Regions from separate parts of the Amycolatopsis sp. 195334CR genome, predicted to be linked through region 4. Evidence: riboswitches for the same ligand, from Rfam matches in the RefSeq annotation. Region 4 holds a riboswitch; each other region holds the start of a gene.
The links. Region 4 has a riboswitch for cobalamin ahead of metE (5-methyltetrahydropteroyltriglutamate--homocysteine S-methyltransferase). Riboswitches for the same ligand answer to the same signal wherever they lie in the genome.

Region 1: linked by a shared signal. The riboswitch ahead of JYK18_RS32805 (ABC transporter substrate-binding protein) and the one ahead of metE (5-methyltetrahydropteroyltriglutamate--homocysteine S-methyltransferase) in region 4 are both predicted to bind cobalamin.
Region 2: linked by a shared signal. The riboswitch ahead of JYK18_RS02700 (terpene cyclase/mutase family protein) and the one ahead of metE (5-methyltetrahydropteroyltriglutamate--homocysteine S-methyltransferase) in region 4 are both predicted to bind cobalamin.
Region 3: linked by a shared signal. The riboswitch ahead of JYK18_RS13530 (hypothetical protein) and the one ahead of metE (5-methyltetrahydropteroyltriglutamate--homocysteine S-methyltransferase) in region 4 are both predicted to bind cobalamin.

What each region holds. Positions count from the first base shown of each region.
Region 1 covers NZ_JAFJMJ010000002.1:2,057,909-2,065,727, reverse strand. Annotated here, with positions in the region: gene JYK18_RS32835 (NADP-dependent oxidoreductase) at 1-111, opposite strand, end outside; gene JYK18_RS32830 (DUF5829 family protein) at 151-1,059, opposite strand; gene JYK18_RS32825 (CatB-related O-acetyltransferase) at 1,090-1,734, opposite strand; gene JYK18_RS32820 (TetR/AcrR family transcriptional regulator) at 1,767-2,348, opposite strand; gene JYK18_RS32815 (class I SAM-dependent methyltransferase) at 2,405-3,154, shown strand; gene JYK18_RS32810 (iron ABC transporter permease) at 3,159-4,205, opposite strand; gene JYK18_RS32805 (ABC transporter substrate-binding protein) at 4,202-5,197, opposite strand; cobalamin riboswitch at 5,250-5,415, opposite strand; gene JYK18_RS32800 (glycoside hydrolase family 43 protein) at 5,515-7,023, shown strand; gene JYK18_RS32795 (PPOX class F420-dependent oxidoreductase) at 7,090-7,497, shown strand; gene lexA (transcriptional repressor LexA) at 7,529-7,819, shown strand, end outside.
Region 2 covers NZ_JAFJMJ010000001.1:547,977-555,795, forward strand. Annotated here, with positions in the region: gene JYK18_RS02665 (SRPBCC domain-containing protein) at 1-186, opposite strand, end outside; gene JYK18_RS02670 (FAD-binding oxidoreductase) at 368-1,624, shown strand; gene JYK18_RS02675 (SRPBCC domain-containing protein) at 1,611-2,360, opposite strand; gene JYK18_RS02680 (VOC family protein) at 2,357-2,752, opposite strand; gene JYK18_RS02685 (MerR family transcriptional regulator) at 2,815-3,642, opposite strand; gene JYK18_RS02690 (hypothetical protein) at 3,737-4,027, opposite strand; gene JYK18_RS02695 (poly-gamma-glutamate hydrolase family protein) at 4,126-4,755, shown strand; cobalamin riboswitch at 4,750-4,870, shown strand; gene JYK18_RS02700 (terpene cyclase/mutase family protein) at 4,958-6,418, shown strand; gene JYK18_RS02705 (PadR family transcriptional regulator) at 6,609-7,292, shown strand; gene JYK18_RS02710 (ATP-binding cassette domain-containing protein) at 7,444-7,819, shown strand, end outside.
Region 3 covers NZ_JAFJMJ010000001.1:2,770,990-2,778,808, forward strand. Annotated here, with positions in the region: gene JYK18_RS13510 (tripartite tricarboxylate transporter permease) at 1-1,232, shown strand, start outside; gene JYK18_RS13515 (TNT domain-containing protein) at 1,290-1,925, opposite strand; gene JYK18_RS13520 (Gfo/Idh/MocA family protein) at 1,977-2,879, opposite strand; gene JYK18_RS13525 (hypothetical protein) at 2,935-3,600, shown strand; cobalamin riboswitch at 3,611-3,737, shown strand; gene JYK18_RS13530 (hypothetical protein) at 3,819-5,222, shown strand; gene JYK18_RS13535 (ABC transporter substrate-binding protein) at 5,219-6,079, shown strand; gene JYK18_RS13540 (energy-coupling factor transporter transmembrane component T) at 6,069-7,151, shown strand; gene JYK18_RS13545 (ABC transporter ATP-binding protein) at 7,148-7,819, shown strand, end outside.
Region 4 covers NZ_JAFJMJ010000003.1:196,898-204,716, reverse strand. Annotated here, with positions in the region: gene JYK18_RS38045 (cytochrome P450) at 1-1,345, opposite strand, end outside; gene JYK18_RS38040 (IS110 family transposase) at 1,486-2,568, opposite strand; gene metE (5-methyltetrahydropteroyltriglutamate--homocysteine S-methyltransferase) at 2,873-5,155, opposite strand; cobalamin riboswitch at 5,276-5,489, opposite strand; gene JYK18_RS38030 (ribonucleotide-diphosphate reductase subunit beta) at 5,538-6,617, opposite strand; gene JYK18_RS38025 (ribonucleoside-diphosphate reductase subunit alpha) at 6,631-7,819, opposite strand, start outside.

The sequences.
Region 1 (7,819 bases), on a different contig from region 4:
AGCGGCCTTCACCTCGATCAGCACCTCGCTGGGGCCGACCTTCGGTTCCGGGTGTTCGGACAGGGTGAGCTGGTCAGGGCCGCCGTAGCCGGCCTGGGTGATCGCCTTCATGCCCAGCACAACAGCCCGCCGCGCCGGGGCATTCCGGCCCTACCGGGTGAACGTCCACACAGCCCGCGCGCCCGGCCCGACGACCAGCTCCGAGTGCCCGATCCGCTCGGCGTCCCGCCCCGCCACCGGCCGGTTCAGCGCGAACTCCACCTGCCGCAGGCCCACCTCGCCGAGCGGCACCGCGTCCAGCCGGACGGTCGTGCCGCCGCCCTTGGCCACCACCCCGCCCGGCACCTCCAGCACGGTGAACCCGCCGGCTTTGAGCAACGGCACGGTGTTGCCGAGATCCCGTTCGGTGATCGCCAGGTGGACCGCGGTGACGTCCCGCATCAGGCGATCCCGGTAACCGTCGGACAGGTAGCGCTCGCGGCCCACGTCACCGGGGAAGCTCGCCGGTTCGGTCTTGCTCCGCGGATCGGCGAAGTACTCCGGCCGGTACTCCATGCCCCACGCGCCGAACTTGTCGTACTGGCCGGTGGTGAACACCGCGTCGAACCACGGCACCGGCACGCCGTCGCCGAAGTCGCGCGTCTGCAGGAATTCGACCGGATCGGTGACGCCCAGCTCGTGCAGGTTCGCCACCGCTTCGGCCAGGTCACCGTCCCGTTCGCTGGACACCGCCAGGCCCGCGGAACCCGATTCCCCGTCGGGGGCGGGCAGATCACCGATGCCGAAAAGCTCCACATAGGTCTCGCGGCCCACCAGGTACCGTCCGGTCCAGACAGTCCCATCCGCACCGGTGGTGGTCCGCACCTCGAAGTTGGCGAACTCGCGCAGGTAACCCGAATCCTCGATGGCGTCGGCGGTCTCGCGGTCCAGCACCCCGTAGGAGTGGTTGTAGTACAACAACTGCCCGTCGGCGGCCTGGCTTTCGACGGCTCCGGTGAGTGCGAGGGTGAGGCCCGCGGCGAAGGCCAGTGACATCCGCGACAACCTGCGAAACAGCATGCCGAGATCGTAGAACCCGCCGCGGATCGATCACTCGGGCTTCGCTGGAGCGGCCTGTTCCAGTTCCTCGACGCTGCCGGACATCACCATGCGCAGGTGCGTGGTGAGGTGCTCGACCGGCCAGTCCCACCAGGCGACCGCGAGCAGCCGGTCGACCTCCTCCGGGACGTAGCGGGTGCGGATGACCTTCGCCGGGTTGCCACCGGCGATGCCGTAGTCCGGCACGTCCGAGGTGACCACCGACCCGGAGGCGACGATCGCGCCGTGTCCGATTCGGACACCCGGCATCACCGTCACGCCGTTGCCGAACCAGACGTCGTGCCCCACCACGGTGTCGCCGCGCCCCGGCAGCCCGGTGATCAGGTCGAAGTGATCGGCCCACGAGCCGCCCATGATCGGGAAGGGGAAGGTGGACGGGCCGTCCATCCGGTGGTTGGCGCCGTTCATGATGAACCGCACCCCGGTGCCGAACGCGCAGAACCGGCCGATCACCAGCTTGTCGGGACCGTAGTGGTAGAGCACGTTGCGCGTCTCGAACTCGGTGGCGTGCTCGGGATCGTCGTAGTAGCTGAACTCCCCGGCCTCGATCAGCGGTGAGGTCACCAGCGGTTTGAGCAGCACCACGCGCGTCTGGCCGGGCATCGGGTGGAGCGTGTTCGGATCGGGCAACGGCATGCGGGGCACTTTCCTCAAGTTCGCGCGGACTTCTACGCGGATCCTAGGCCCAGCACCGAAGTGACCATCCCGTGCACGGCGGCGCGGTCCGGCGCCGGGCCCGTCCGGTCGGCGAAGAGCAGGTGCGCCGAACCGATCAGCGTGGGCGCCAGCCCGTCCGGATCACCGGCGACCCGGTCCAGCCCGCGCTCGGCTTCGAGGTAGTCCCTGATCATCTCCACCGCCTCGGTCAGCACCGGGACTCCGGCGGGCCACGTCTCCCGCAGCCGCGCCCGGAGTTCGTCGCGGAAGGTGATCAGCGCGACGATCGCCACGGCCACCGAGCCGAAGACCGCGATCAGCGCGTCGGTCAGGTTGTCCGCGACGGTGCCGGTCCCCGCCGCCTCGCGCAACGCGGCGGCCTGGTCGTCCATCCGGTTCACGCGGTCGAGCACGTACTCGGCGAGGAAGGCGTCGAAGTCGGCGAAGTGCCGGTGCAGCACCCCCTTCGCGCAGCCTGCCTCGGCGGTGACCGCGCGGCTGGTCAGCCCGCTCGGCCCGTCCCGGCGCAGGACTCGGTCGGCGGCGGCGAACAGCTGCGCCCGCACCTCGCGCAGCGCGACTCCGGTCGGCATCGGTCTCCTCGGTGGACGAGTGGGCACTTGCCCACTAGGGTGGGCACATGCCCACTATAGGCGAGTCCTTCGGCGTCGACGCCGAGCGCTACGACCGCGCGCGTCCCAGTTATCCCGCCCCGCTCATCGAGGCCATCGTCGAAGCCAGCCCGGGCACCGACCTCCTCGACGTCGGCTGCGGCACCGGGATCGCGGCACGCCAACTCCAGGCCGCCGGGTGCACCGTGCTCGGTGTCGAACCGGACGAGCGGATGGCCCGGTTCGCCCGCCGCACCGGGATCGAGGTGGAGGTGGCGAAGTTCGAGGACTGGGAACCCGGCGACCGCCGGTTCGACGCGGTTGTCGCCGGGCAGGCCTGGCACTGGGTCGATCCGGTGGCCGGCGCGGCCAAGGCGGCGCGGGTGCTGCGACCCCACGGCACGCTGTCCGCGTTCTGGCACGTGTTCCTGCCACCCGACGAAATCGGCGCGGCCTTCGCGAAAGCCTATGAGCGCGTCAATCCCGGCCACCCGTTCGACTTCAGCCAGGTGGCCAAGGTCGGTTACCAGCCGATGCTCGACCGCGCCGCCGAAGGCATCCGGGCCGCGGGCGGGTTCGGCGAGCCGTCGCAGGCGCGCTACACGTGGGACCGGTACTACACCCGGGCGGAATGGCTCGACCAGTTGCCCACCACCGGCGCGCTGACCCAGCTGCCGCCCGACCGGCTCGCCGTGGTGCTGGACGAGGTCGGCGCCGCGATCGACGAGCTCGGCGGCGGCTTCAGCATGCGGTTCACCACGGTCTCGGTGACCGCCGCGCGTGCTTGAGGTTCTACTGACCCACCCGCTCGCGGGGCCGGGCGGTCCGGTACAGGATGACCACGAACGCCGGCACGCCGATGATCGAGGTCACCACGCCGACCGGCACCTCCTGCGGGTCGAGCGCGGTGCGGGCCAGGGTGTCCACCCAGACCAGGAACACCGCCCCGGCCACCGCGGTGACCGGCAGCAGGCGGCTGTGCCCCGGCCCGGTCAGCGCCCGCACCGCGTGCGGCAGCACCAGCCCGACGAAGCCCACCGCGCCGACCGAGCTGACCAGCGCGGCGGTCAGCAACGCGGTGGCGCACAACAGCACGATCCGGATGCGCCCGACCGCCACCCCCAGCGCGGCCGCGGTGTCCTGCCCGAGCGCGAACACGTCCAGCGCGCGGGCGTGCCCGAAGCAGACGGCCAGCGACACGGCCAGCACCGCCGCGCACACCGCGACCTCGGTCCACGAGGCACTGGCGAACGAGCCGAGCAGCCAGAACAACACCCCGCGCGTGGTTTCCGCGTCGGCGGCGGTGAGCACGATGAACGAGGTGAGCGCGGAGAACAACTGCATCGCCGCGACCCCGGACAGCACCACCCGGTCGGTGCTGCCACCGACGATGCGGCTCAGCACCAGCACCGCGGCGAACGACACCGCGGCACCGGCGAAAGCCCCGGCGGACAAGGAGATCACGCCCCCGCCCACACCGAGCACGACCACCAGCACCGCGCCGGTCGACGCACCCGAGGACACGCCCAGCACGAACGGCTCGGCCAGCGGGTTGCGCAGCAGCGACTGCATCACCACGCCGCACACCGCGAGCCCGGCCCCGCACACCGCCGCGAGCAGCGCCCGCGGGAGCCGCAGGTGCCAGACGATGCCGTCCCGCAGCGGGGCGAGCACCGGCTCGCCGAGGCCGAGGTGGGCCAGCACGGTCGAATAGACCTCGCCGATGCCGATCCCGGCCGGGCCGATGGTGATGGCCACCGCGATCGACACCACGAGCAGGCCGAGGCCCAGCACGCAGAACCAGGCGACCTGCGGCCCGGTCGGCGGCGGCCGCCTCACGCCAGGCCGAACTTCCGCAGCGCCTCGCCGACCTGCTCGGTCCCGTCCACGGTCCGCAGCGACGGGTTCATCGCCTGACCGCTGAGCAGCACGTACCGCTTGTTCTTCACCGCGTCGAGGTCCTTGGTGACCGGATGGGACTCGAGGAAGGCGATCTTCGCTTCCCCGTTCTCCGCGGTCTGCGAACGCCGGGTGAGGTCACCGAGCACGATCACCCGCGGATTCCGCTCGGCCACCGTCTCCCAGTTGATCTGCGGCCATTCCGCGCGGGTGTCGTCGAAGACGTTCTTCAGCCCGAGCGCGGTGGTGATCACGCCGGGCGCGCCGCAGCACCCGGCCAGGTACGGCGATTCGGCGTTGGCGAACCAGTACAGCACGCTGGTCCCACCGGCCCGCGTCGACGCGCGCTGCATCCGGCCCTGCAACTCGCTCACCAGCTGCTCACCGCGTGGCCCGACGCCGAACACCGCGGCCAGCTGCCGGATCTCGGTGTAGACCACGTCCATGGTCAGCGTCTCGGTCCGCACGCCGTCACCGCCGGCGGTGTTGTCCTTGAGGCAGTCGGTGGGCGAGACGTAGGTCGGCACACCCAGCTGCTCGAACTGCTCGCGCGTGGCCACCCCGCCCTCGCCGAGCGTGGAGACGAACGAGGCCGCGACGAAGTCCGGTTCGGTGGCCAGCACGGCCTCGAAGGACGGGTTGTTCTCCGCCAGGCGCGGCACCTTCGCGTTGTCGGCGGCCAGCGCGGGCAGCACCGGGTCGGTCCAGGTGGCGGTGCCCGCCATCCGGTCGGCCAGGCCCAGCGCGAGCATGATCTCGGCGCTGCCCTGGTTCAGCGCGACCGCGCGCTCGGGCGGCTTGCCCACCGGCACCTGGTGACCACAGTTTTCCACGGTCGTCGTGGCCTGAGCTTGCGGCGCGGGGTCGGTCCCGCAGGCGCTGAGGCACAGCGCCGCGGCGAGCAGCAGGTGGGGAGAACGGATTTTCGGCACGGAAATCCCTGCGTCGAGGGCTCGAACGCGGAGCCCGGTCGGTCAACGACCCCGGCGGCGCCGGGGTGCCAGCAGGTCTTCGGACTCGGGGTCGTCCGAGCAGAACGCCTTCCCGGACCGGAGTCCAGTGGCCACTGTCCTGCCCGTCGCCGCTCACCGCTGCGCGTCAGCTCCGGATTCACACCGGATTCCCTACGACTGGCGAGCGCACGCTATCACGCGGCCCCCTGGTGGACGCTTGACCAGCCTGTCCGATGTCGTGCAATCTTTTCCGAAGATGTTCGTTGTTGTTGAATAGCGTGCAGGAGCTGCCGAAGATGACCGCTCTCCCGAGAAGACTCGCCACCGGGGCGCTGGCCGCCCTGCTCGTGTTCAGTACGGTGACCAATCCGGGAGTGGCGCCGGCCGCACCCGCCGTCCCCGACTACGGCACCGCCGAAGCGGGCAACCCGTTCGTCGACGGCTGGTACGCCGATCCGGACGTGGCGATCTACGACAACACCTATTGGGTCTTCCCGACCACCTCGCGTGTCTACGCCGAGCAGACCCATCTCGACGCGTTCTCGTCCAAGGACCTCGTGCACTGGACCAAGCACCCGAACGTGCTGACCACCGAGAACGTCTCGTGGGCGGAGAAGGCGGTCTGGGCGCCGGCCCCGATCGAGCGCGACGGCAAGTACTTCCTGTACTTCGCCGCGAACGACATCCAGAGCGACAACGAACTCGGCGGCATCGGCGTGGCCGTCTCCGACCGGCCGGAGGGCCCGTACCGCGACGCGCTGGGCAAACCGCTGATCGACCGCTTCCACAACGGCGCCCAGCCGATCGACCAGGACGTCTTCATCGACGACGACGGTCAGGCGTACATGTACTACGGCGGCTGGGGGCACGCCAACGTGGTCAAGCTCAACGCCGACATGACCAGCCTCGGCACCTTCGACGACGGCACCACCTACCGCGAGATCACCCCGAACCCGGAGTACGTCGAGGGTTCGCAGATGTTCAAGCGCGGCGGCAAGTACTACCTGATGTGGTCCGAGGGCGGCTGGACCGGGCCGAACTACTCGGTCTCCTACGCCATGGCCGACTCGCCGACCGGGCCGTTCACCAAGCTCGACAAGGTGCTCGCGCAGGACCCGGCGGTCGCGCGCGGGTCCGGGCACAACTCCGTGATCAACGTGCCCGGCACCGACATCTGGTACATCGTCTACCACCGCCGTCCGCTCAGCGAGACCGACGGGAACCACCGGCAGCTCGCCTACGACCGGATGAACTTCCACCCCGACGGCACCATCGCGCGGATCACCATGAAGGTCGAGGACAACTTCGCCGACGGCAACACGTTCGGGTGGAAGACCTACGGCGGGCAGTGGACCGCTCGCGCCGGGCAGCTGCGGGCCGACCGGTCGGCGGGCGGGAAAGCGTTGCTGGACACCAACTTCGCCGACTTCACGCAGGACACGAAGGTGCGGCTCACCTCCAGCCGCGGCGACGCGGGGGTGGTGTTCCGGGCGACGAAGGCCGCGGTGGGCACCGACAGCTACGCCGGGTACTACGCCGGGATCAGCGCGTCCGGCCGCGTGGTGCTCGGGCGCGCCGGCAACTCGTGGACCGAACTGGCGTCGGCGCCGCTGGCCGGGGCCATCGGCCAGGCCCGCCACCTGCGCGTCACCGCGACCGGGCCGGTCATCGAGGTCTACGTCGACGACCTGAGCACGCCGAAGCTGCGGGTCACCGACGGCACCCACCCCACCGGCGCGAACGGCGTCCGGGTGTTCGGCGCGGCGGCGTCCTTCGACGATTTCGCGGTTCGCCCGGCAGGCTGATTGTCGATCCGCGGGGGGCTCCGTTCGTGTAGGCAGTGACCATCCACACGAAAGGAGTCCCCGTCCATGGCCTTCAGCGAAGAAGAGATCGCGTACCTGCGCTCGCAGCCGCTGGCCCGGCTGTCCACCGTCTCGGCGGAAGGGCAGCCGGACGTGGTGCCGGTGGCGTTCGAGTTCGACGGCGCCGGGTTCTGGGTCGGTGGTGGCGCCACGGTGGTGCACACGCGGAAGTTCCGCAACGTGGCCGCCGGGCAGGACCGGGTGGCGCTGGTGGTCGACGACCTGGTCTCGATGGACCCGTTCGTGGCCAGGGGAATCCGGGTGTACGGGCGGGCCGGGGTGCCGCAGGAGCGGGTCGGCACGGTCGGGCCCGGGCACTACCTGCCGATCACGCCGGTGGTCTCGTGGAGCTGGAACCTCGCGGGCGAGCCGGTCGGCGAGAACTGGTACGAGGCCACGCGGACCGTCCACTGAGTCCACTGTGGAGGGCCGGTACCATGCGCGGATGACCGCCTACCACGAGTTCGACGAGCTGGATCACCTGGACGCCTCGGCCCTGCCCGAGCGCCAGCAACGGATCCTGGTCACCATCCAGGACTGGGTGAACCGGCACGGGTACTCGCCCAGCACCCGCGAACTCGGCGAAGCGGTCGGCCTGCGGTCCTCGTCCTCGGTGTCGAAGCACCTGGCGGCGCTGGAGGAGAAGGGCTTCCTCCGGCGGGGCGCCACCGTGTCGCGGCCGATCGACGTGCGCCTGTTCCTGCGTGGTTCCGCGTCGCAGCGGGCGGACGGGGAT
Region 2 (7,819 bases), on a different contig from region 4:
GAAGTGCCTGCCGGGCTCCCACGCGGTGATCTTGGCGCCGGGCGCGATGTCGACCGCCCCGCCGAGCCGCGGTTCGCACGCGATCGGCCACAGCCAGCCCGCCGTCCCGGTGGTGATCGCGGCGAAGACCTGCTCCGGGGTGCCGTTGATCTCGCGCTCGTTGCGGACCTCGAACTCGCGGTTCATGGAAGCTCTCCTTTGTCGTTTTCGCTGGTAGAGCAAGAGTCTCACCGACAATTTTTATTGTCAAGACAATCACAGTTGTCGGTATCATGACTGTTGCTTCTGGTTGCGAGCAGAACCAGCTGTTGGACTTCTGATCGACGCGCGCCCAGGGTGGAAGGAGAGCGAAGGAAGAAGGAGCGAGATGACCTACCTGCACCCCGGTGAGCCCGGCTTCGAGGACGAGGCAGCCGGATTCCAGACCGCCTTCCGGCACGAGGCGAAGGTGATCGCCGCCGTGGAGAACGCGGAAGACGTCCGTGCCGCGGTGCGCCACGCCCGCGAGCGCGGCCTGCCCGTAGCGGTGCAGGCGACCGGGCACGGCCTCACCACCCCGGCCACCGGACTGCTGATCAGCACCCGCCGGATGCGCGGGGTCCGGGTCGATCCGGTCACCAGGACGGCCTGGGTGGAAGCGGGCGCGCGGTGGAAGGACGTGCTCGCCGAGACCCGCGAGCACGGGCTCGCGCCGCTTTCCGGCAGTGGCCCCGGCGTCGGCGCGGTGTCCTACTCACTCGGCGGCGGCGTCGGCCTGCTCGCACGGCGCTTCGGGTTCGCGGCCGACCACGTGCGGCGGGTCGAACTGGTCACCGAGGACGGCGACCTCGTCGAGGTGACCGCCGAGAGCGACCCCGACCTGTTCTGGGCGATCCGGGGCGGTCGCAGCGGGTTCGGGGTGGTCACCGGGCTGGAGTTGGCGTTGTTCCCGGTCGCCACCCTCTTCGGCGGCGGCCTGTACTTCGGCCCGGAGTCGCTGGCCGACGTGCTGCGCGGGTTCCGCGAGTGGACGGCCACCGTGCCGGAGGAACTGACGTCCTCGATCGGCATGGTGCCGATGCCGGACGTGCCGGGTGTCCCGGAACCGTTGCGCGGCAAGCACGTCGCGCATGTGCGGGTGGCCCACAGCGGCGACCCGGCCGAAGGTGAGCGGCTCGTCGCGCCGCTGCGCGAACTCGGGCCGCCGTTGATGGAGCGGTTCGGGGAGATCCCGTTCGCCGATGCGGCGCGCACGATCTTCAGCGAGCCGGACACCCCGCACGGCTACTACGGCGACACCGCGCTGTTGACCGACTTCCCCGCCGACACCACGGAACGCTTCCTCGAACTCGCCGGTCCGGACGCGCCGATCGGCCTGGTGACCGAGATCCGGCACCTCGGCGGTGCGTTGTCGCGACCGCCCGAGGTGCCGAACGCGGTCAGCCACCGCGAGGCGCGGTACCAGCTGATGGTGCTGTCCGGCCCGGGAGCCGCCGAGCACGCGGCCCAGGAGGAGGTGTTCGCCGAAGTCGAACCGTGGACGCTGGGCCGCGCGCTGAACTTCGCCTACGGGGACCGGCCCGCGGTGCGCGCCTTCCACTCCCCCGAGGTCGAGCGGCGCCTGGCCGAGCTCAGGACCCGGTGACCGGGAAGAGGTCGAGCAGCCACCGCTGCCAGGCGGCGGTGGTGGCGTCCCGGTTCGGCGCGGCGCCGTAGTAGTAGTGGATGGTGTTGACCATGCCACCGCTTTCCGCGCCGAGGCCCTGGAACCGGTGCAGCCCTTCGGGTGCGCGTACGCCGAACACGCCGCGCACCAGGTAGTCGACCTCGCCTTCGATCGGGGGCAGGCCGTCCGGGGTCAGCCGGACCCGGTCGCCGAGCGCGACGGCCGGGTCCACCCCGAGCGCGGTGCGGAACTTCGCCCACACCTCGTCCGGTTCCAGCGCCGTGGTCGACCCGGTGACCAGCGTGGTGGCCGGTAGCCCGCCGTAGTACCGGAAGTACTGCGCGAGGTTGTGGAAGAAGAGGTTCCAGCCGCGGTCGAAGCTGTCGTACTCGGCGGACCAGTCGTCGCCGTCGAAAAAACCGCTCTGCGTGAACCGGAGCACGGTCCCGCCGTTTTCCCGCCCTTCGACGAGGAATTCGAGCGCGCCGGGCGAATCCGCCGTGCCGTAGACGATCCGCTTGCCCTCTTCACGGGCAAGCACCTGGCCCGCCTGGGTGTTTCCGCCGCCGAAGTCGGCCTCGCCCTCCCCCTCGGGGCCGAGCTCGTGCGGGACGAACCAGATCGACATCCCGGGTCCACTGGAGATCGCCGCCCACACCTGGTCCGGGGTGGCGTCGAAGGAGATTTCCTTCTCCAGCCGCCGTTCCCGGCTCATCCGGGCTCGACGACCTGCATCAGCATGAGCAGGTTCCCGCAGGTGTCGTCGAAGATCGCGCTGATGCCACCCATGGTCGCCGCCGGCTCACCGCGGAACTCCACCCCGGCCTCGACCAGCCGCGCGTACTCCTTGTGGATGTCCTCGGAGAACAGCATGGTGAACGGCATGTTCGCCTGGTACAGCTCAGCCTGGTAGGTCCGCGCGAACTCGTACCCGGCCGGCTCCAGCAGGATCTCGAACCCGTCGGGCTCGTCGGGGTGGACCACGGTCAGCCAGCGCGCACCGCCCACGTCGATGTTGTGCTTGACCTGGAAGCCCAGCTTCTCCGTGTAGAACCGTTCCGCCCGCTCCTGGTCGTTGACCATGATGCTCATCAGCTGGGCCTTCATCACCACTCCGTTCCGCGTTCGTTCCCGAACGCGGCCCACGGTTCCACCGACAACTTAGATTGTCAAGACATGGCATCCTGTCGGTTGACGAGCACCTGGAGCTCGGTCACCCCGCGTTCCGGCGCTTCGTAGTCGAGGTAGACCTCGCGCGCGTGCCCGATCGAGGTGTACCCGTGCTCCTCGATCCAGAAGGCCAGCGTCTGGAAGGTGCGGTCGACCTCGTCCATCGTGCCGTGGTGCAGCACGGTCGCGGCGGTGCCGAGCGCGGGCAGGTCCACCACGTCGAAGTCGTACTCGCGGCCGCTTTCCAGTGCCACCGGCGCCGCGGTGTGCACCATCACCTGCTCCTCGCCGACCGGTTCGTAGTAGGCGATCGTGGGTGCGGCGATGCGGAGGCCCGCCTCGTCGAGGCGACGGCACAACTCGACGAACAGCGGTTGCACGACCGGGCCGATGTCGTGGGAGGCGTAGCTGGCGGCCACCCCGGAAAGCTCGGCGACGCGCAGCGGCGCGACGGATTTGAGGAGCACGTCCTCGGTGTTCATGTGGCCTTCGCGCTCGATGGTGCGCAGGCGCGCCTCGACGCGGTCGAGCCGGTCGGTGTCGGCGGAGATCTGCGCTTCGAGCTGAGCGCGTCGCAGGCGGAGCATGCCGCGCAGTTCTTCGGGGTTGAGCTTCTCCTCGATGATCTCGCGGACTTGCTCGAGCGTGAAACCCAGCTCCTTCAACGCGACCACGCGGTTGAGGTCGCGCAGCTGGGCCGCGTCGTAGTAGCGGTACCCGCTGGCCTCGTCCACGCGGACGGGCCGCAGCAGGCCGATGCTGTCGTAGTGCCGGAGCATGCGGACCGAAACCCGGCCGAGCCTGGCGAACTCCCCGATGGCGAACACGCCACAGCTTCACACGCCGGCCCCCCAGGCGCCACCTCCCGCTGCCCGTCCCCGACAAACGGACACCGGGAGGTGGCCGGACCCCGTGTGCTCCCTAGCGGACGATGCGGGCGATCAGCCCGGTCAGCACCAGCCAGAAGACGGCGGCGAGCCCGTAGTTGATCAGGACGCCGACCTGGTAGTTCTCCAGCTGGAACAAACCGGGGAAGAACAACGCCAGTGGCTCGGCGATGGCCCGCATGAATTCGACGAACGCGTTGGCCGCGTTGGCACCCAGCAGGATCATCAGGATGTAGATGACCTCGATGAGCGCGATCACTGCCCCGACGCCGGTGATAACTCGCGCGGCCGTCGAGCGGCCGCCGGATACTCGCAATCTGGACATGCTTAGGGGTTCCCCTCGGCGGACGGGTGAAACGCGGATCACCGTCGATTGCGCCATTCGAACACCGCTTTCCCGCCGAATGGCCGTATCTTGCGGAGATGGCCCGCCCCAGCGCGACTACGCAACGATATCTCTCGAACACCGCGCTGTACGCGGACCCCGCGCTGACCGAGAACCTCGACTACGCCAGGTGGTTCCGGCACGCCGGCGGCACCCCGGTGGTGCTGGCCCCGCACGGCGGCCAGATCGAGCCGGGCACCTCCCAGCTCTGCCGGGCCATCGCCCGGGCGTCCACATGCGACTACTGGCTGTTCGAAGGACTTCGCGGCGAACGACGGCTGCACGTGACCTCCAGCCGGTGCGACGATCCGGTGGCGCTGGCCCTGTGCGCGGGCACCGACCGGGCGCTGAGCCTGCACGGGTGCATCACGCTGCCCCGCGAGGGCGTGTTGATCGGCGGCCTGGACGCCGAATTCGGCGGCATCGTGCACGAGGAACTCACCGCCCGCGGCATCGAGACCCTCGACGCCGCCGAGTACCCGACGCTCGCCGGGCGGTCGCCGCGCAACATCGTCAACCGGACCCGCACCGGCATGGGGGTGCAGTTGGAGCTCCCGCTCGCCCTGCGCGACGCGATGCGCGGCGACTCGCCGCTAGCACAGTCCTTTGTGGACGGCGTGGTGGCGGCGCTGCGCCGGGTCTGGCGGGACGGGCGGTGCACCGGGTAACTTGCCAGAGCACGTTCCTCGATGGGGAAAGCCGGTGGGAATCCGGCGCTGACCCGCAACCGTGAGCCCGCGTTCCGCGCGGGCGAGTCGGACCGCCTGCCGGGGAACGGGCTCCGTCGAAACCGTCGTGGACTGCGGCTCGGGGCCTGCGCTGGCCCTTCCGGCACGCGTGGGTGACCGCGCCTGTCCGAAGGAGGATCCCTTGCGCACGAAGCTCTTCCGCGCCAGACCGGTGGCCGTGCTGGCCACCGCCGCCGCGCTGGCCGCCGGGTTGTGCACCCCGGCCGCGGCCACCGAGCAGCAGCAGACCGTCGCCCGCCACGGCGCGGGGTACCTGGCCCGCGCGATCACCGCGGGCGGTGGCAACCTCAGCGCCGACGTCACCAGCACCGCGTACGCCGTGCTCGGCCTGCACGCCGCCGGCGTCGGCCGCCAGGCCGCCCAGGACGGCGTCGCCTACCTCAGCACCCAGCTCGGCGAGCCGCTCAAGGGCGCCGACGGCCAGGACGACCCGGGCCGGGTCGCGTACGTGGTCCTCGCGGCGGTGGCGGGCAAGCAGAACCCGCGCCGATTCGGCGGGGAGAACCTGGTCGACCGGCTGCTCGCGACCCAGCGCGCCGACGGCCTGTTCGGCTCGGCCGCCCCGACCTACGACGGCGCGTTCCGGCAGGGCCTCGCGCTGACCGCGCTCAAGGCCGCGAAGGTGCCGTCCACCGATGCCAGGATCGCCGCGGCTACCACGTGGCTTACCGGCCAGCAGTGCGCGAACGGGCTCTGGCAGGCCTACCGCGCGGACACCGCGGTGCCGTGCGCGCCCGCCGATCCGGCGACCTTCTCCGGTCCCGACACCAACAGCACCGGCATGGCGGTGCAGGGCCTCGCCGCCTACGGCAAGCTGCCCGGCGCCAAGAAGGTGCTGGCCGCGTTGAACGCCGCCCGGTCCGCGGACGGTGGTTTCGCCTTCGTCGCCGCGCCGGGCCAGGCTTCCGACCCGAACTCGACCGCACTGGCGATCCAGGCGATCGTGGCCGCGGGTGGTCAGCCGGGCAACGCCTACGCCGCGCTCGCGAGCTTCCAGCTGGGCTGCACCGATCCGGCCGCCGACCGCGGCGCGTTCTTCTATCCCGGCAGCCGCGCGGTGAACCTGCTCGCGACCGTCCAGGCCGTCCCGGCCGCCGCGGGCAAGGCCTTCCCGCTGGCGCCGTCGACGCCGTCGGCCGCGGTGCCGGAGGTCCCGTGCGCGGTCTCGGCACAGCTCGCCGGCACGCCGGGCCCGTGCGCCGGAACGAGCGGCGTCACGGTGACCGTCGACTTCGCCGCTTTCGGTGGTGCGCAGGAAACCCGCTGTGCGCCCGGGGCGCAGGCCAGCGGGGTGGCCGCCCTGCAGAACGCCGGCTTCACCCCGACCGGCACCACCCGCTGGGGGCTGGCGTTCGTCTGCCGCATCAACGCCCTCCCGACGCCCGCGCAGGACCCCTGCGTGAACACCCCACCGGCGACCGCCTACTGGGCGTACTACCACGCGAACGCGGGCGCGACCGCGTGGACGTACAGCACCCAGGGCGCGTCCACGTACGTGCCGCCGCTGGGCAGCATCGAAGCGTGGGCCTTCGGCAACGGCGCCACCCCCACGCTGACCCCCACCCAAGTCCGCACCTCCTGACCCAACGCTAGGAATGGGGCATTACTTGCGTTGATTGCAAGTAATGCCCCACTCATAGCAATGGCTCCCGGGGCACCAGGTGGCCACCGATCACCAGGACGTCACCGCCGGTCAGCTTGACATCGAGCACCCGAGCACGGGTACTCTGAGTCGAGTATTTGACCCCGAGCACCCAGGACGAGGCAGGGCGATGGCCGCGCGTGGCAGGGCGAATCCGCTGGCTCTGGCGGTGCTGACGCTGCTCAGCGAGCGCCCGATGCACCCCTACGAAATGTCCGGCACGCTGCGCGAACGCCGCAAGGAAGACAGCATCAAGCTCAACTACGGCTCGCTGTACTCCGTGGTCGAGTCGCTGCGGAAGCGCGGGTTGATCGCGTCGCGCGAGACGGTGCGCGAGGGCAGGCGCCCGGAACGCACCGTCTACGAGATCACCGAGCCGGGCATCGCCGAGATGCACGACTGGCTGAGCGATCTGCTGGCCAACCCGGCCAAGGAGTTCGCCCAGTTCGAGGCCGCGCTGTCGCTGATGCCGGTGCTCGGCCCGGCCGAGGTCGTCCAGCTGCTCGAAGCCCGGCTGCGCACGCAGCTGCTGGCCAAGCAGCAGTACGACGCCATCGCGGCCAGCACCCCCGAAGGTTTTCCCCGGCTGTTCACCATCGAAGCCGAGTTCCGGCAGAACCTGCTGGAGACCGAAATCCGCTTCATCACCGAACTGCTGCGGGAGTTGAAGTCCGGTGAGTTCGACGGCCTGCGCGTCTGGGCGCGGATGCACCAGCTGCGCGAGTCGGGAGCGTCACCGGAGGAGATCGAGGCGACCGTCGCCACGGAGTTCGCGGAGGAGATGAGCTGGCTCAGCCAACCCGAACAGCACTGAGGTGATGGCCCCGGCCCGGGTGCGGCAACACCAGGGCCGGGAGCCATCCGACACACCCGAGTCCCCGTCCGCGGACCGAAACTCGAAGCGCGCCTGCGAACGCCAGGGTAGTGCACCGCGGCCGGTGACTCCTCATCGAAGGAGCACCACCATGTCCACCCATGCCATCGAGGCGTCCGGTCTGGTCAAGACCTACGGCAAGGGCGCCAAGGCCGTGCCCGCGCTGGCCGGGCTCGGTTTCACCGTGCCGTCCGGGATCGTGTTCGGCCTGCTCGGCCCGAACGGGGCCGGCAAGTCCACCACCGTCAAAATCCTCACCACGCTGTCCGCGCCTGACGCCGGACAGGCCACCGTCGCGGGCATCGACGTCCGCCGCCACCCCGGCCGGGTGCGGCGGGTGATCGGCAGTGTCTCGCAGAAACCGGCCTTCGACCCGGTCAGCACCGGCCGCGAGAACCTGGTGCTGCAAGGCCATCTCCACGGCCTGTCCGCCAGGTCCGCCCGTGCCCGGGCGAAGGAGCTGCTCG
Region 3 (7,819 bases), on a different contig from region 4:
TCGAAGGAAATCCCATGGCCCGCAAGGGCCGCGGCTCGCAGGCGCTGGCCGCGGCGGCGATCGGGCACTTCATCGGCGGCATCATCGGCACCACCGCGCTGGTGCTGCTGGCGCCGATGGTGGCCAAGCTCGCGGTGGACATCGGCGCGCCGGACTACTTCGCCATCATGGTGCTCGCGTTCATCGCGGTGACCTCGGTGCTCGGCAAGTCCCGCATCCGCGGCTTCGCCTCCCTGCTGATCGGGCTGACCATCGGCCTGGTCGGGCTGGACGAGATGACCGGGCAGTCGCGGCTGACCTTCGGTTCGCTGCACCTGTCCGACGGCATCGACGTGGTGATCGTGGCGGTCGGCCTGTTCGCCGTCGGCGAGTCGCTGTGGGTGGCCGCGCACCTGCGGCAGAAGCAGGCGAAGCCGATCCCGGTCGGGCGGCCGTGGCTGTCCAAGGCGGACCTCCGCCGGACCTGGAAGCCGTGGCTGCGCGGCCCGGTGATCGGGTTCCCGTTCGGCGCGATCCCGGCCGGTGGCGCGGAGATCCCGACTTTCCTGTCCTACGTGACGGAAAAGCGGCTGTCGAAGCACAAGGACGAGTTCGGCAAGGGCGCCATCGAGGGCGTCGCCGGTCCCGAATCCACGGCCAGCGCGTCGGCCGCCGGGACCCTGGTGTCCATGCTGACGCTGGGCCTGCCGACCACGGCGGTGGCCGCGGTGATGCTGGCGGCGTTCCAGCAGTACGGCATCCAGCCGGGCCCGCTGCTGTTCGAACGCGAGTCGGCGCTGGTGTGGGGCCTGATCGCGAGCCTCTTCGTGGGCACGGTGCTGCTGCTGGTGATCAACCTGCCGATGGCACCGGTGTGGGCGAAGCTGCTGCGTATCCCGCGGCCGTACCTGTACGCGGGCATCCTGTTCTTCGCCAGCGTCGGCGCCTACGCGGTCGGCGGCGAGGTGATCGACCTGGTGCTGTTGTTCATCATCGGGCTGATCGGGTTCGCCATGCGGCGCTACGGGCTGCCGGTGCTGCCCGCGGTGATCGGGGTGATCCTCGGGCCGAGCGCGGAACAGCAGATGCGGCGGGCGCTGCAGCTGTCCGACGGTGAGCTGACCGGACTGGTGAACTCGCCGATGGCGGTGGTGGTCTACGCGATCATCGCGGTGCTGCTGGCGTGGCCGCTGCTGCGCAAGCTGCGGCGGAAGCCCGCGGAGACGCCGGAGCACGAGCGCATCGACGCCTGACCCCCAGGACGGCGAGCGGGGCACCCACCGGGCGGTGGTGCCCCGCTCGTTTTTTGTTCAGAGGCGGGCGAGATACCCGTTGTCCACCAACCAGAGCACGTTCAGCTGGGCCGGGGCGCCCGGCACCAGCGCGCCGTTGAGCTGGTACTGCTCCCCGCCGCCCGGCTGCGCGAACCACGGCGCGATCGGGCCCTCGTACACGGAGAACTCCCGCAGCACCTGGTAGGCGCGGTAGTTGCACTGCTCGGCCGGGACGCCGACGAGGTTCTGCGGCGGGATCGCCCGGGTGGAGTAGTGCGAACCCTTGGGCGCGAGGAAACCGCCGTACTCACTGCCGTAGCGGTCGATCCGCTCGCCCGGTTCCAGCGCACCGACCTCGCGGTCGGGTTGGCCGTCCGGGCCGATCACGTAGCCGTCGGCCGGCGGGTACCGCCAGCTGCCCGCCCCGGTGTCGTAGTACTCGGCGAGGAACCGCTCCTCCGGCAGGTGGCCGGTGCGGTGGTAACCCAGCAACTGCCAGCCGACCACACCCACCTTCGGCAGGCGTTGCGGGCCGAGGCGCTTGTCACCGTGGAAGAAGGTGGCGGAGCACTCGGTGAGGCGGGAATCGGTCGACGCCGAGGCCGTCGGCGGTACCACCAGTACCGCGGAGAGCAGGGCGACCGCGGTCGCGAAACTCTTGAACCAGCGCATGTCCGGAAATTCTTCCCGGCGCGGAAGACCCCGGGTAGCGCCTGATCCGGGCTACTTCGAAACCACCCGAAGGGCTTGGTCGATCACCCGCTGGATGTGCAGCCCGCGCCGCACGTCGCACGGGTGGTCGCGGGTGCCGCTGGCGATGAGCGCGGCGAAGTCGTCGAGCAGGGCGGTGTAGCTGTCCTGCGGGGTGCCGGGCCGCTGGTTCACGCTGCGGAACCCGTTTTCGCCGAACACCGCCAGTTCCACCACCGTCGGCAGGATCGGCAACCGCAGCGAGAGCACCGCCGTGCTGGTGATGCCGCCTTCGTGTTCGAGCAGCACAGTCCACAGGTCGCCGTCGGTGCGGTGCGCGGCGAGCACCCCGGTGATCGGCCCGAGCGCCGCGTCGAGCAGGTCGAACGCGTGCGGTCCGACGTCGGCGAGCGCGCCCGCGTTCTCGTGCCGCCACGCCGAATCGCGGTAGGTCTCGTTCAGCAGCGCGCCGGAGAGCCAGCGCGCGCTGCCTCCGGCCCAGCCGCCCGCTTCCTTGAGCCCGGCCAGCCACTCCTGGGTCTGGATCGCGTACCGCAGGGTGAACATGACCAGCGCGGCGACGCCCGATTCGGCCACGGTCCCGGCGAGCCGTTCCGCGGTGGCGAGATCGGCGGCGATCGGCTTCTCCAGGATCAGGTGCTTGCCCGCGGCCGCCGCCCGGGTGGCGATCTCGGCCTGCACGGACGGCGGTACCGCGAAGGCGACCGCGTCCACCTGGTCGAGCAGCTCGTCGACGGTTTCGACGGCGGTCGCGCAGTGCGCTTCGGCCAGCTCACGGGCGGCCTCGGGACGCCGGGTCCAGATCGCGGTCAGATCGGTGCCGGGGTGTTCGGCCAGTCCCGGCGCGTGCACCGTCTTCGCCCAGGGACCGCCACCGACAAGACCTACCCGCAACTGCTGATCCACGGGGGACATCCTGCCTTACGCGGTCGTGGGTTAACGTCTGGTGCCCTCTCGGAAAGGTTGTCCCATGCGCCGCCTTCGCTCGGTTCTCGCGGTCGCGGCACTCGTCGCGGCCCTCTCCCCGGTGACCACCGCCGCCGCCGTGGACCAGGGCAAAGGCACCCCGGGGTACTGCCCCGGCGGCAACGGGATCACCGTGGTGGTCGACTTCCACGAACTCGGCGGGGACACGATCGTCCGCTGCGCTCCCGGCGAGCAGGCCAGCGGCCTGAGCGCGTTGCAGAACGCGGGCTTCGAACTCACCGGCACGCAGCGCTGGGGTCTGGCCACGCTCTGCCGGATCGAGGCCAAGCCGGGACCCGAGGCCGAGGGCTGCGCCGACTACCCGCCGGTCACCGCGTACTGGAGCTACTGGCAGGCGCCGGACGGCGGGAGCTGGGGATTCGCCCAGGCCGGCGTGCAGGAGTCGAAGCCGCAGGCAGGCGGCTTCGAGGGCTGGTCGTTCGCCAAGGACAAGAGCATGGACACCACGCCGGCGCCGCGGATCGCGCCGGTCCGGCAGGCCGGGACCTCCGGGGTCACGCCGGACGGGGTCGCCTGGACCGGCGGGCAGGCGCAGCAGGCCGAACCGGACGCCGGTTTCCCGTGGGGCGCGGTGCTCGGCGGAGCCGCGGTGCTCCTGGTCGGCGGGGCCGCGGTGGTCACCGTCGTCCGGCGCAAGCGTTCTTCCTGACGCTTCCCCGGCGCCACCGCCGTGGGTTAGTGTCAAGTGCTCGTGTGGGGGAAGCCGGTGCGAATCCGGCGCTGACCCGCAACCGTGATCGCCTCGTGGCGTGAGCCGGAATGCCCACTGAGCAGGCAAGGCTCCACTGTCGAGGATTACGGGCGGAGTCCTGGGTGTTGGTGGCTTCGCGCTGCACGCGTCCCGGGCGTCCCGGGAGAGGCCCTTCCATGCGCGCCGCCGTCCGTGCGCTCGCCGGGATCACCGGCGTGGCCGGGATCGCCACCGCGATCGCCCTGCCCGCACCAGCCGTCGAAGTGAACCCGCACGCCGCCGCCGGGACCGCCGCCGCGAAGTGGCTGGCCGGTGAGCTGGTGGACCACCGGCTGCCCGGGTTCATGGGCACCGACTGGGGCCTGACCATCGACGCCCTGTTCGCGCTCCGCGCCACCGGGCAACCGCAGGCGGCGGGCGTGGCCGACGCGATCGACAAGGACGGCGCGGGCTTCTACACCTTCCCGATCGACCAGACCCAGAGCGCCTGGATCGCCGGTGCGACGGCCAAAACGCTGGCCGCGGCGGTGGCCGCGGGCCGCGATCCGAAGAACTTCACCGGCCGCGACCTCCGCCAGGCCACGCTCGACCTGGTCGCGCCCGACGGCCAGTTGCGCAGCAAGAACACCGGCAACGACGGCTCCAACACCTTCGACCAGGCCCTCGGCGTGATCGGCCTGGCCCGCAGCGGTGGGGTGCCGCCGGAGGTGGTCGGCTTCCTGGTCAAGCAGCAGTGCCCGGCCGGTGGTTTCCGCCTCGGCGGTGACTTCGGTGGTGACGCGGTGACCTGCACCGACGACAAGACCATCGACCCGGACTCCACCGGCATGGCGGTGCAGGCGCTGCTGGAGGCGGACAAGAACGGCGTGGCCGGCGCGAAGGCGGCGGCCGACAAGGGCGCCGCCTACCTGGCGCAGACCCAGCGCGCCGACGGCTCGTTCGGCGGTTCCGGCCCGACCGTCGGCTCGAACACCAACTCCACCGGACTGGTCGGCCAGGCGCTGGCCGTCACCGGCCACACCGCCGCCGCGAACCGGGCCGCCGACTGGGTGGTGACCCACCAGCTGACCGTGCAGAACGCCGGGAAGGCCGCCGGGGACGTGGGTGCACTCGCCTACAACAAGGAGGGCCTCGACGACGCGGCGGCGAACGCGGTCGACGGCAAGATCCCCGGCATGCAGCGGGACCAGTGGCGCCGCGCGGGCGCGCAGGCCCTGCTGGCGCTGGCGAAACTGCCGCTCACGCACGCCCCGTCCGGTCCAGGCCCCGACCCCGGCCCCGATCCCGGTCCTGGCCCTGGCCCCGGCCCCGGCCCCGGCCCCGGCCCCGGTCCTGGTCAGCCCTCGGAGCCCTCGGTGCCGTCCTCGACGCCCACCTCCACCTCGTCGGGTCAGCCGAGCACCACGACGAGCAGCACGTCACCGGGGCTGGCGGCGGCGCCGAAGCACACCGGCGGCACGCAGCAGAAGAAGCTCGCGCAGACCGGGTCCCCGGTCGCGGAGGTCCTGGTCGGCGGTGTGGTGCTGATCGCCGTGGGCGTCGGCCTGCTGGTCGCCGGACGACGGAGGAGCGCCCGATGAGACTCGCCCGGATCGCCGCCTCGACCGCGCTGGTGCTGTCGATGGCCCCGCTGGCCACCGCCTCGGCCGTCGACCACGGCAAGGGCTCGCCCGGTTACTGCCCCGACGGCACCGGGGTCACCGTGGTGGTCGACTTCCAGGAACTCGGCGGGGACACGATCGTCCGCTGCGCTCCCGGTGGCCAGGCCAGCGGACTGACCGCGTTGCAGAACGCGGGCCTCGAACTCACCGGCGTGCAGCGCTGGGGGCTGGGCTTCATCTGCCGGATCGAGGGCAAGCCGGGCGCGGACACCGAGGCCTGCATCGACACCCCGCCCGCCACCGCGTACTGGGCCTACTGGCACGCGCCGAACGGCGGCAGCTGGACCTACAGCCAGCTGGGCGTGATGAACCGGAAGCCGCCGCCGGGCAGCTTCGAAGGCTGGTCGTTCGCCAAGAACAAGTCCGCCGGGAACAACCCGGCCCCGCGGATCGGGCCGGTCCGGCCCAACCAGGCCGTCGAGCCACCGCCACCCGCCGAGCAGCAGAACGGCGCGATCCCGGGCCGTGACGGCGTGCCGGCGGCGCCGCCCGCACCGGAAGAAGCCGTGCCACCACCCGCGGAAGCGCCACCCTCGGAAGCGCCGACCAGTTCGGCCGCGCCGACCTCCGCGCCCGCGCTGGTCGCGACACCCCCTCCGAGCCCGTCGCCGGTCGGCGGGGTCGCGCCGGGCGGCGTCGCGTGGACCGGAGGCGAGGCGTTGCCGTCCACGCGGGACTCCGGCTTCCCGTGGGGCGCGGTGCTCGGTGGCGCCGCGGTGCTCCTGGTCGGCGGAGCCGCGGGGGTCACCGCCTACCGTCGCAAACGTGCTTCCTAGGAACCTCCACCCGGCGGCGTGGTGGCTGTGGGCCCTCGGGCTCGCGGTCGCCGCCAGCCGCACCACCAACCCGTTCCTGCTCGGCCTGATCATCGCCGTGCTCGGGTTCGTGGTGGCCAACCGCCGCAGCGACGCGCCGTGGGCGCTGGCCTTCCGGCTGTACGCCTACATCGGGTTGTTCATCGTGGTGATGCGGGTGCTGTTCCGGATCCTGATCGGCGGGCAGGACGGCGGGCACGTGCTGTTCGACCTGCCGGAGATCCCGCTGCCGTCGATCGCCGCCGGGATCACCCTGCTCGGCCCGACCTCGGCCGAGGAGCTGCTCGGCGGTTTCTACGACGGGCTGAGGCTGGCCACCATGGTGCTCTGCGTGGGCGCGGCGAACGCGCTGGCGAACCCGAAACGCCTGCTCAAGGCGGTTCCCGGGGCGCTGTACGAGGTCGGCACCGCGGTCACCGTGGCGTTGTCGGTGGCGCCGCAGCTGGCCGAGAGCGTGCTGCGGGTGCGGCGCGCGCGGCGGTTGCGAGCCGGTCGCCAGAAGGGCATGAGGGCGTTGAAGGGGATCATCATCCCGGTGCTCGAGGACGCGATGGACCGGTCGCTGATGCTGGCGTCGGCGATGGACTCGCGGGGGTACGGCCGTCGCGGGTACCTGCCGCGATCGGTGCGGGTCGTGGTCGGGGTGTGCGTGCTGGCCGGGCTGACCGGGGTGTGCGTCGGGGTCTACGGCGTGCTCGACGGCACGTCCGGCTGGCTGGGCACGCCACTGCTGCTCGGCGGGCTGGTTGTCTCGGTGGTCGGGTTCCTGCTCGGCGGACGGCGAGTCCGGCGCACCACCTACCGGCCCGACCCGTGGCGGTGGCCGGAGACCGTGGTGGCCGCGGCCGGGGTGGGCGCGGCGGCGGCGCTGTTCGCCACCACGCAGATCGACGCGGCGAACCTGTACCCGTCGCTGAACCCGCTGCGCTGGCCGGAACTCTCGCCGTGGCACGCTGGGGCGTTGCTGCTGGGCGTGCTGCCCGCCTGGCTGGCACCACCACCACTGCTGACCGGGGAGGGGGTCCGGGCGTGATCGAGTTCTCGCGGGTGAGCATCACCTACGCCGAAGCCACCACCCCGGTGCTGTCCGATGTGGACCTCCTGGTCGAGGAGGGCGAGCTGTGCCTGGTCGCCGGGCGGACCGGCTCGGGCAAGTCGAGCTTCCTCGGCGCGATCAACGGACTGGTGCCGCACTTCACCGGCGGTCACCTGCGCGGCAGCGTGCGGGTGGCGGGCAAGGACACCGCACAGCACCCGCCGCGCGAGTTCGCCGAGCTGGTCGGCGTGGTCGGGCAGGACCCGCTGGCCGGGTTCGTCACCGACACCGTCGAGGAGGAGCTCGCTTACGGCATGGAGCAGCTGGCCGTGCCGCCCGAGGTGATGCGCAAGCGGGTCGAGGAGACGCTGGACCTGCTGGGCATCGCCGAGTTGCGCAACCGTCCACTTCGGACGCTTTCCGGCGGGCAGCAGCAGCGGGTGGCGATCGGCTCGGTGCTCACCGCGCACCCGAAGGTGCTGGTGCTGGACGAGCCGACCTCGGCGCTGGACCCGACCGCGGCCGAGGACGTGCTGGCCGCGATCACCCGGCTGGTGCACGACCTCGGCACCACCGTGGTGGTCGCCGAACACCGGATGGAACGCGTCGCGCAGTACGCCGACCGCCTGCTCTACCTGCCCGGCGACGGCTCGATCCGGTCCGGC
Region 4 (7,819 bases):
TCTCGTGCAGCAGTGCCTTCACCTCGAACATGCCGAAGTGCAGGCCGATGCACTTGTGCGCGCCGCCGCCGAAGGGCATCCAGGCGAAGCGGTGGCCCCGATCTTCCCGCCGTGCCTCGGAAAACCGGTCCGGGTCGAAGCGCAGCGGATCGGTCCAGTACCGCGGGTCGAAGTGGTTGATCGTCGGCGACACGCCGACCAGGCTGCCCGCCGGCAGGTGGAATCCCAGAACTTCGGTGTCGTGCAGGGTTTTGCGGGCCATCGACGGTACCGGCGCGACCAGCCGCAGTGCCTCCTTGACCACCAGTTCCAGTGTGGACAGTTCACCGAGTGCGGCCACGTCGGGGATGCCGTCGCCGAGGCGCAGCGACTCCTCGCGCACGCGTTCCTGCCACTCGGGGTGCTTGGCCAGGTAGAAGACCGCGGCGGTGCTGGTGATCGTGGTGGTGTCGTGCGCGGCCATCATCAGGAAGATCATGTGGTTGACCACGTCGGCGTCGGAGAACCGCTCGCCGTCCTCGGTGGTGGCGTGGCACAGCGCGGAGAACAGGTCGTCCCCGTCGTCGCGGCGCTTGGCGGGCAGGTTCTCCCGGAAGTAGCGCTCCAGCACCTTGCGGCCGGTGAGCCCGGCGGCCCAGCGCCCGCCCGGCACCGGGTGCCGCACGATCGCCGTCCCGGCGCGGACCGAGTCGACGAAGGCGCGGTTGAGCTGTGCCGCCTCCGGGCCGCTGGGCGTGTCCATGAACACGCGGCTCGCCACGTCGAGGGTCAGCCGCTTGAGCGACCAGTACAGCCGCGGGCGCGAATCCGGTGACCACGCGCCGATCCCGTCGCGCAGCGCGGGCCCCATCTGGGCGACGTAGCCGGCCAGGCGGTCGCGGGTGAACGCCTCCTGCATGATCCGGCGGTGCCCGAGGTGCTCGCCGAAGTCGAGCAGCATCAGGCCGCGGTGGAAGAACTTCTCGATGAAGAACTCCCAGCCCTGCTGCGAGAACGCCTTGTCCTTGTTGACCAGCGCGATCTGGGTGGCCTCCGGCCCGCTGAGGCTGACGATCCGGCGGCCGAAGGCGCCCATCCAGGAGACCGGCCCGTACAGCTCGTGGCGCCGCAGCGCCCATTCGACGCCGAAGCGCATGAAGTCCAGTGAGTGCCCGATCAGCGGGGCGCCGTCGTCGCCGGGAATGGCCTTGAGGCCGCTGCCCGCCGGGGGCGCGGCGAGCTCCCTGGTCGGCCAGCGCTGCCCGAGCAGCCTGCGGTCGACCGCGCGGGGGAGCGGGATCGAGGTGAGCGGCGGGACGCGCTCGCGCAGCGCGCTGGTCACCTTGCTGACGGCGGGGCTCGGCACGGTCGGCTCCTCTCGTCGCTGAGAGAGATCACTGCGTGACCTGGTCCGTCCAGCTTGCCCGCTTGTTGGCGCTCTGACAAGAACGCGATCGGGTCAGTTCGCCGTGCGGCGCGGTGCCGTGAATGATGCTCCTATTGAGGTCAAGGGGTTGTTGTGAGGTTGGCCATGTCTGTGGTGATGGTTCGGTGGATTTCGCGTGCGACGTAGCGTTTGAGGCAGCGGATGATGTGTCGTTTGGGGAGGCCTTCGCGGGTGCGTCGTTCGAGGTAGGCGCGGGTGCGGGGGCAGTGGCGCAGGCGGACGATCACTATTCGGTGGAGGGCGGCGTTGGCGTGGCGGTCGCCGCCGCGGTTGAGGCGGTGGCGGTTGTTGCGGCCGCTGCTGGCGTCGATCGGGGCGGTGCCGCAGAGGTGGGCGAACTGGGCTTCGGTGGTGATGCGGTCGGGGTTGTCTCCGGCGGTGGCCAGGAGCTGGGCGGCGGTGTCGGGGCCGACGCCGAACACGGCGGTGGTGGCGGGCAGGACCTGGCGGGTCAGGGTGTTCAGGTCGGTTTTGGCGTCGGTGATCTCGGTGGTGAGGTCGGTGATGCGCCGGGCGAGGCGGCGGAGCGCGGTTTTCGTGGCGTTGACGGGGCTGGTGAGGTCGGTGCCGGGGCGCAGCCGGGCGCAGGCCCTGATCAGGGTTGTGCCGGTCAGGCCGGACAAGGATTCGCGTAGCGGGGCGGGGGCGGTGACGATCAGGGCGTGGAGCTGGTTGAGCGCGGCGGTGCGGGATTTGACCGCGCTGGTCAGCGCGGTGCGCAGGGCGGTGATCGCGGCGGCGGGCCCGGTGCCGGCTTTGGGGGTGGCCTCAGCGTGGCCGGCCAGGACGGCGCGGGCGGTGTTGATCGCGTCCTGGGTGTCGGTCTTTCCCTTGCGGCGGCGGGCATGCCGGTCGGGCTGGTTGACCTCCACCACCGTGACACCCTCGCCGGCCAGGTAGCGGGCCAGGCCCGCGCCGTAGGAACCGGTGCCCTCCACCCCGGCCGCGGACACCGTGCCGAACCCGGCCAGCCAGGTGCCCAGCGCGGTGTAGCCGGCGGTGGTGGCCGGGAAGGTGTGCGTGCCCAGTACCCGGCCGACAGGATCGAGCGCGGCGGCGGTGTGGGTGTCTTTATGGGTATCGACCCCGGCGATCACCGCGGTGTGCTGGGCAGTGTCGACGCCGGTGTGCTGATCAGTCATCCTGGTCTCTGCCGTCCCGTGGTGTTCAGTGGTCAGGGAGGGCACGTACCGGGCCAGCAGGGGTGGACAGCACAGTGATGGGTGTCCTGGTGGCACAGGCTCCTATCAAGTCACATCCCCTGGCCTGGTGACGTGCACGAACGGAGACCACCCCGGAACCGGCAGATCATTCGCAAGACAACCCCGGCCAGGGCATCAGTGGCTTTCCGGGCCAAGCCCCGGGGCAGCCCCCGTCCATACACACCATCATCACTGTGGCTTTCACAGCGGCAAGTGCCGTGAAAGCCACATTCACGGCGTGGGGCTAGTCGGTGGCGAGTTCGGCGCGCAGGCGGCGCGCGGCGGTGACCAGGTTCCGCAGCGCCGGTTCGACCTCGGCGTACCCCCGGGTCTTCAGGCCGCAGTCCGGGTTCACCCAGATCCGCTCACCCGGGACCGCGGCGACCGCCGTGCGCAGCAGGCCGGTCACCTCGTCGACGCCCGGCACCCGCGGCGAGTGGATGTCGTACACCCCGGGGCCGACCCCGCGCGCGAAGTCCCCGAGGCCGTCGAGGACCTCCATGCGCGAGCGCGCGGCCTCGATGCTGGTGACGTCCGCGTCGATCGCGTCGATGGCGGGCAGGATGTCCCCGAACTCCGAGTAGCACATGTGCGTGTGGATCTGCGTCGAATCCGCGATGCCCGAGGTGGCCAGCCGGAACGACTCCACCGCCCAGCCGAAGTACGCCGCGTGCTCCGCCGACCGCAGCGGCAGCAGTTCGCGCAACGCGGGCTCGTCGACCTGGATGATCCGGATGCCCGCCGACTCCAGGTCGTGCACCTCGTCGCGGATGGCCAGCGCGACCTGCCGCGCGGTGTCCGCCAGCGGCTGGTCGTCGCGCACGAACGACCACGCGAGAATGGTCACCGGCCCGGTCAGCATGCCCTTGACCGGCTTCGCCGTCAGCGACTGCGCGTACGACGCCCAGTCCACCGTCATCGGCGCCGGGCGGGACACGTCGCCGAACAGGATCGGCGGCCGCACGCACCGCGAGCCGTAGGACTGCACCCAGCCGAACTCCGTGGCCGCGAACCCGGCGAGCTGCTCGGCGAAGTACTGCACCATGTCGTTGCGCTCGGGCTCGCCGTGCACCAGCACGTCGAGGCCGAGATCTTCCTGCAGCCGCACCACCTTCTCGATCTCGTCGTGCATCTGGGCGCGGTAGGCCGCCGCGTCGATCCGCCCGGCCCGCAGCGCCGCGCGTGCCTTGCGCACGTCACCGGTCTGCGGGAACGACCCGATCGTGGTGCTCGGCAGCGGGGGCAGGCCGAGCGCCTCGGCCTGCGCCGCCGCGCGCCGGGCGTAGTCACCGCGGCGGCTGTGCTCCGGCTTCAGCGCGGCGAGCCGGGCCCGCACGCGGTCGTCACGCAGGTCACCGGCGTTCGCGCGCTCCGCAGTGGCCGCGCGCGCCGAGGTCAGGTCGGCGGGTTCACCGGCGAGCGCCCGGCCGAGCAGCACCACCTCTTCGACCTTCTGCTTGGCGAAAGCGAGCCAACCACGCAGTCGTCCGTCCACATCGGACTCGCGAGCGGCGTCGTAGGGCACGTGCAGCAGGGAGGCCGAAGTGGACACTCCGACCGCGGCCGCGGTGCCGAGCAGGGTCGCGGCCTTCGCCAGCGCGGCGTCGGCGTCGACCCGCCAGATGTTGCGACCGTCCACCACGCCGGCCAGCACTTCCTTGTCCCGCAACGCGCTTTCCGCCGCGACGGCGTGCACCGCGGCCGGATCGGTGACCAGGTCCACGGCCAGCGCCTCGATGGGGGAGCGGGCGAGCACGCCGAGCGCGTCCCCCAGCGCGCCGAAGTACCCGGCGACCAGCAGCTTCGGGCGACGCGCCAAGCCGCCCAGCGCCGCGTACGCCTGCCGGAGCGCCTCCAGCTCCTCGGGGGCGCGGTCGGCGGCGAACGCCGGTTCGTCCAGCTGGACCCACTGGACCCCTTCGTCGTGCAGCGTGGTGAGCAGCTGGGCGTACGCGGTGACCAGCCGCGGGAGCAGGTCGAGCGGCCGGAAGCCGCCGGGCGCGCCCTCGGCCGCCTTCGCCAGCAGCAGGTAGGTCACCGGGCCGACGAGCACCGGGCGCGTTTCCACGCCGATCGCCCTGGCCTCGCGGTACTCGTCGAGCGGCTTGCCACCGGTTGCGCTGAACTCGGTGTCCGGGCCCAGTTCCGGCACCAGGTAGTGGTAGTTCGTGTCGAACCACTTCGTCATCTCCAGCGCGGGTGCCTCCTGGACCCCGCGCGCCGCGGCGAAGTAGGTGTCGACCGGCGAAAGGCCGAGGCCGGTGAACCGGCGCGGCAGCGCGCCGAACAACACGGTGGTGTCGAGCACCTGGTCGTAGAAGGAGAAGGTGTTCGACGGGATCGTGTCGAGCCCGGCCTTCGCCAGGCCGCGCCAGGTGTCCAGGCGCAGTTCCCGCGCCACCTTCCGGAGTTCGGCCTCGTCGATCCGGCCTGCCCAATAGCCCTCGACGGCCTTCTTCAGTTCCCGGTCCGGACCGATCCTCGGGTAACCGAGAACGGTCGAACCCAGGCGGTTCTGCTCTGCCACAGCTCTCTCCTCGCGAGCTCGTCCGACGAGCCCGGGACGGCAAGGAGGGCACAGCACAGCACGAACCGGCGACACCTGGTTCGGCCGTGTCCTCCCGCGAGACCCGGACCCGCGCGCGCCGGCGGCGCGCGCACCACGGGCAGGTATTCGGACTCGCGGGCGGGGCTCCCAGAACGTGGGAGCCGGACCTACTGGCTGTCGCTTCCCGGGCGGTGCCCAGTGCTTGACCGCTTGCGCGGTGACAGCGTTCGTTCCCGCTTACCGCTGCGGGGCAGTCCCGGATTCGCACCGGGTTCCCTGTTGCCTCCCCGGCACGCGGCACGAAAAAAGCTCGGCCACGCCACCGGGGAACCAGTGGCGTGGCCGAGCCTAGCGGGCGGGATCAGTCCCAGTCGAGCGCGCCACCGCTCTGGTACTCGATGACGCGGGTCTCGAAGAAGTTCTTCTCCTTCTTCAGGTCCATCGCCTCCGACATCCACGGGAACGGGTTCTCGTTCTCGCCGTAGATCGGCGCCAGGCCGATCTGCTGCGCGCGGCGGTCGGTGATGAAGTGCATGTACTGCTCGCACAGCTGGGCCGACAGCCCGAGCATGCCGCGCGGCATGGTGTCCCGGGCGTAGGCGACCTCGAGCTCGCACGCCTCGGTCAGCATGCCCCGGATCTCCGCCTGGAACTGCTCGGTCCACAGGTGCGGGTTCTCGATCTTGATCTGGTTGATGCAGTCGATGCCGAAGTTCAGGTGGATCGACTCGTCGCGCAGGATGTACTGGTACTGCTCGGCGATGCCGACCATCTTGTTCCGGCGGCCCAGCGACAGGATCTGCGCGAAACCGGTGTAGAACCACATGCCCTCGAAGATCACGTAGAACGCCACCAGGTCGCGCAGGAACGCCTGGTCGGCCTCCGGGGTCCCGGTCTCGAAGTCCGGGTTCTCCAGGTTCTGCGTGTACTTCAGCGCCCACGCGTCCTTGTCGGAGATCGACGGCACCTCGCGGTACATGTTGAACAGCTCGCCCTCGACCAGGCCGAGGCTCTCGCAGATGTACTGGAAGGTGTGCGTGTGCACGGCCTCCTCGAAGGCCTGGCGCAGCAGGTACTGGCGGCACTCCGGGTTGGTGATCTGCCGGTAGACCGCGAGCACGATGTTGTTCGCCACCAGCGACTCCGCGGTGGCGAAGAAGCCGAGGTTGCGCTTGAGCATCTGCCGCTCGTCCTCGGTCAGCCCGTCGGGCGACTTCCACAGCGCGATGTCGGCCTGCATGGCGACCTCGGTCGGCATCCAGTGGTTGTTGCAGCCGGCCAGGTACTTCTCCCACGCCCAGGTGTACTTGAGCGGGAGCAGCTGGTTGACGTCGGCGCGGGCGTTGATCATGCGCTTGTCGTCGACGCTGATGCGCTCGGCTCCGCGCTCGATCTCGCCTAGGCCGGTGGCGTCGGTGAGCGGTGCTTCGGTGTTGGTCATCGTCAGGGGTTCCTTACTGGCAGGCTTCGCAGTCGGGGTCGTCGATCCGGCAGGCCGCGCCGTCGGTGGCGGCGAAGTCGACGTCCTCCACCTTCGGCATCTCCTTGGGCTCCGGCTGGGCCGGGGGCACCGCGGGCACGGAAGCCGACGGCGACGGCGACGGGGAAGGCGACGGCGAGGGGGCCGGGGCCGGGGTGGGCGAAGGAGCGGCGGCGGGTGCCGGGGCCGGCGTGGCCGAGACGGCGTTCAGCTTGCCGTCGGTGCCGCGCAGGGTGCTCTTCTCCACGTGCGTCGCGGACTGCGCCCGCAGGTAGTACGTGGTCTTGAGGCCCTTGTGCCAGGCGTAGCGGTACAGCTCGTCGAGCTTGCGCCCGCTCGGCGCGGCGATGTAGAGGTTCAGCGACTGCGCCTGGTCGATCCACTTCTGCCGCCGCGAGGCCGCGTCGACCAGCCACTTGCTCTCCACCTCGAACGCGGTGGCGTAGAGGGCCTTGAGGTCGTCCGGCACGCGGTCGATCTGGCCGAGGCTGCCGTCGAAGTACTTCAGGTCCGACACCATCACCTCGTCCCACAGGCCCCGCTCCTTGAGCGAGCGCACCAGGTGCGGGTTGACCACGGTGAAGTCACCGGACATGTTCGACTTGACGAAGAGGTTCTGGAACAGCGGCTCGATGGACTGCCCGACCCCGCAGATGTTGGAGATCGTCGCGGTCGGCGCGATCGCCATCACGTTGGAGTTGCGCATGCCGACGGTGCGCACGCGCTGGCGCAGCGGCTCCCAGTCCAGCGTGGTGGAGGTGTCCACGTCCAGCGCGTCACCGCGGCGGGCGTCGATCAGCAGCTGCATCGAGTCGATCGGCAGGATGCCCTTGCTCCACAGCGAACCCTCGAAGGTCTGGTACTGCCCGCGCTGCTCGGCCAGGTCGGTCGAGGCCGAGATGGCGTAGTAGCTGATGTGCTCCATGCTGCGGTCGGCGAACTCCACCGCGGCCTCGGACGACAGCGGCAGGCCCAGCTCGAACAGCGCGTCCTGGAAGCCCATCAGGCCCAGCCCGATCGGGCGGTGGCGCAGGTTGGACCGGCGTGCCTCGGGGATGGTGTAGAAGTTGATGTCGATCACGTTGTCGAGCATCCGCACCGCGGTGCGCACGGTCTTCTCGAGGCGCTGGGTGTCCAGGCCGTCCGGGCCGACGTGCTTGAGC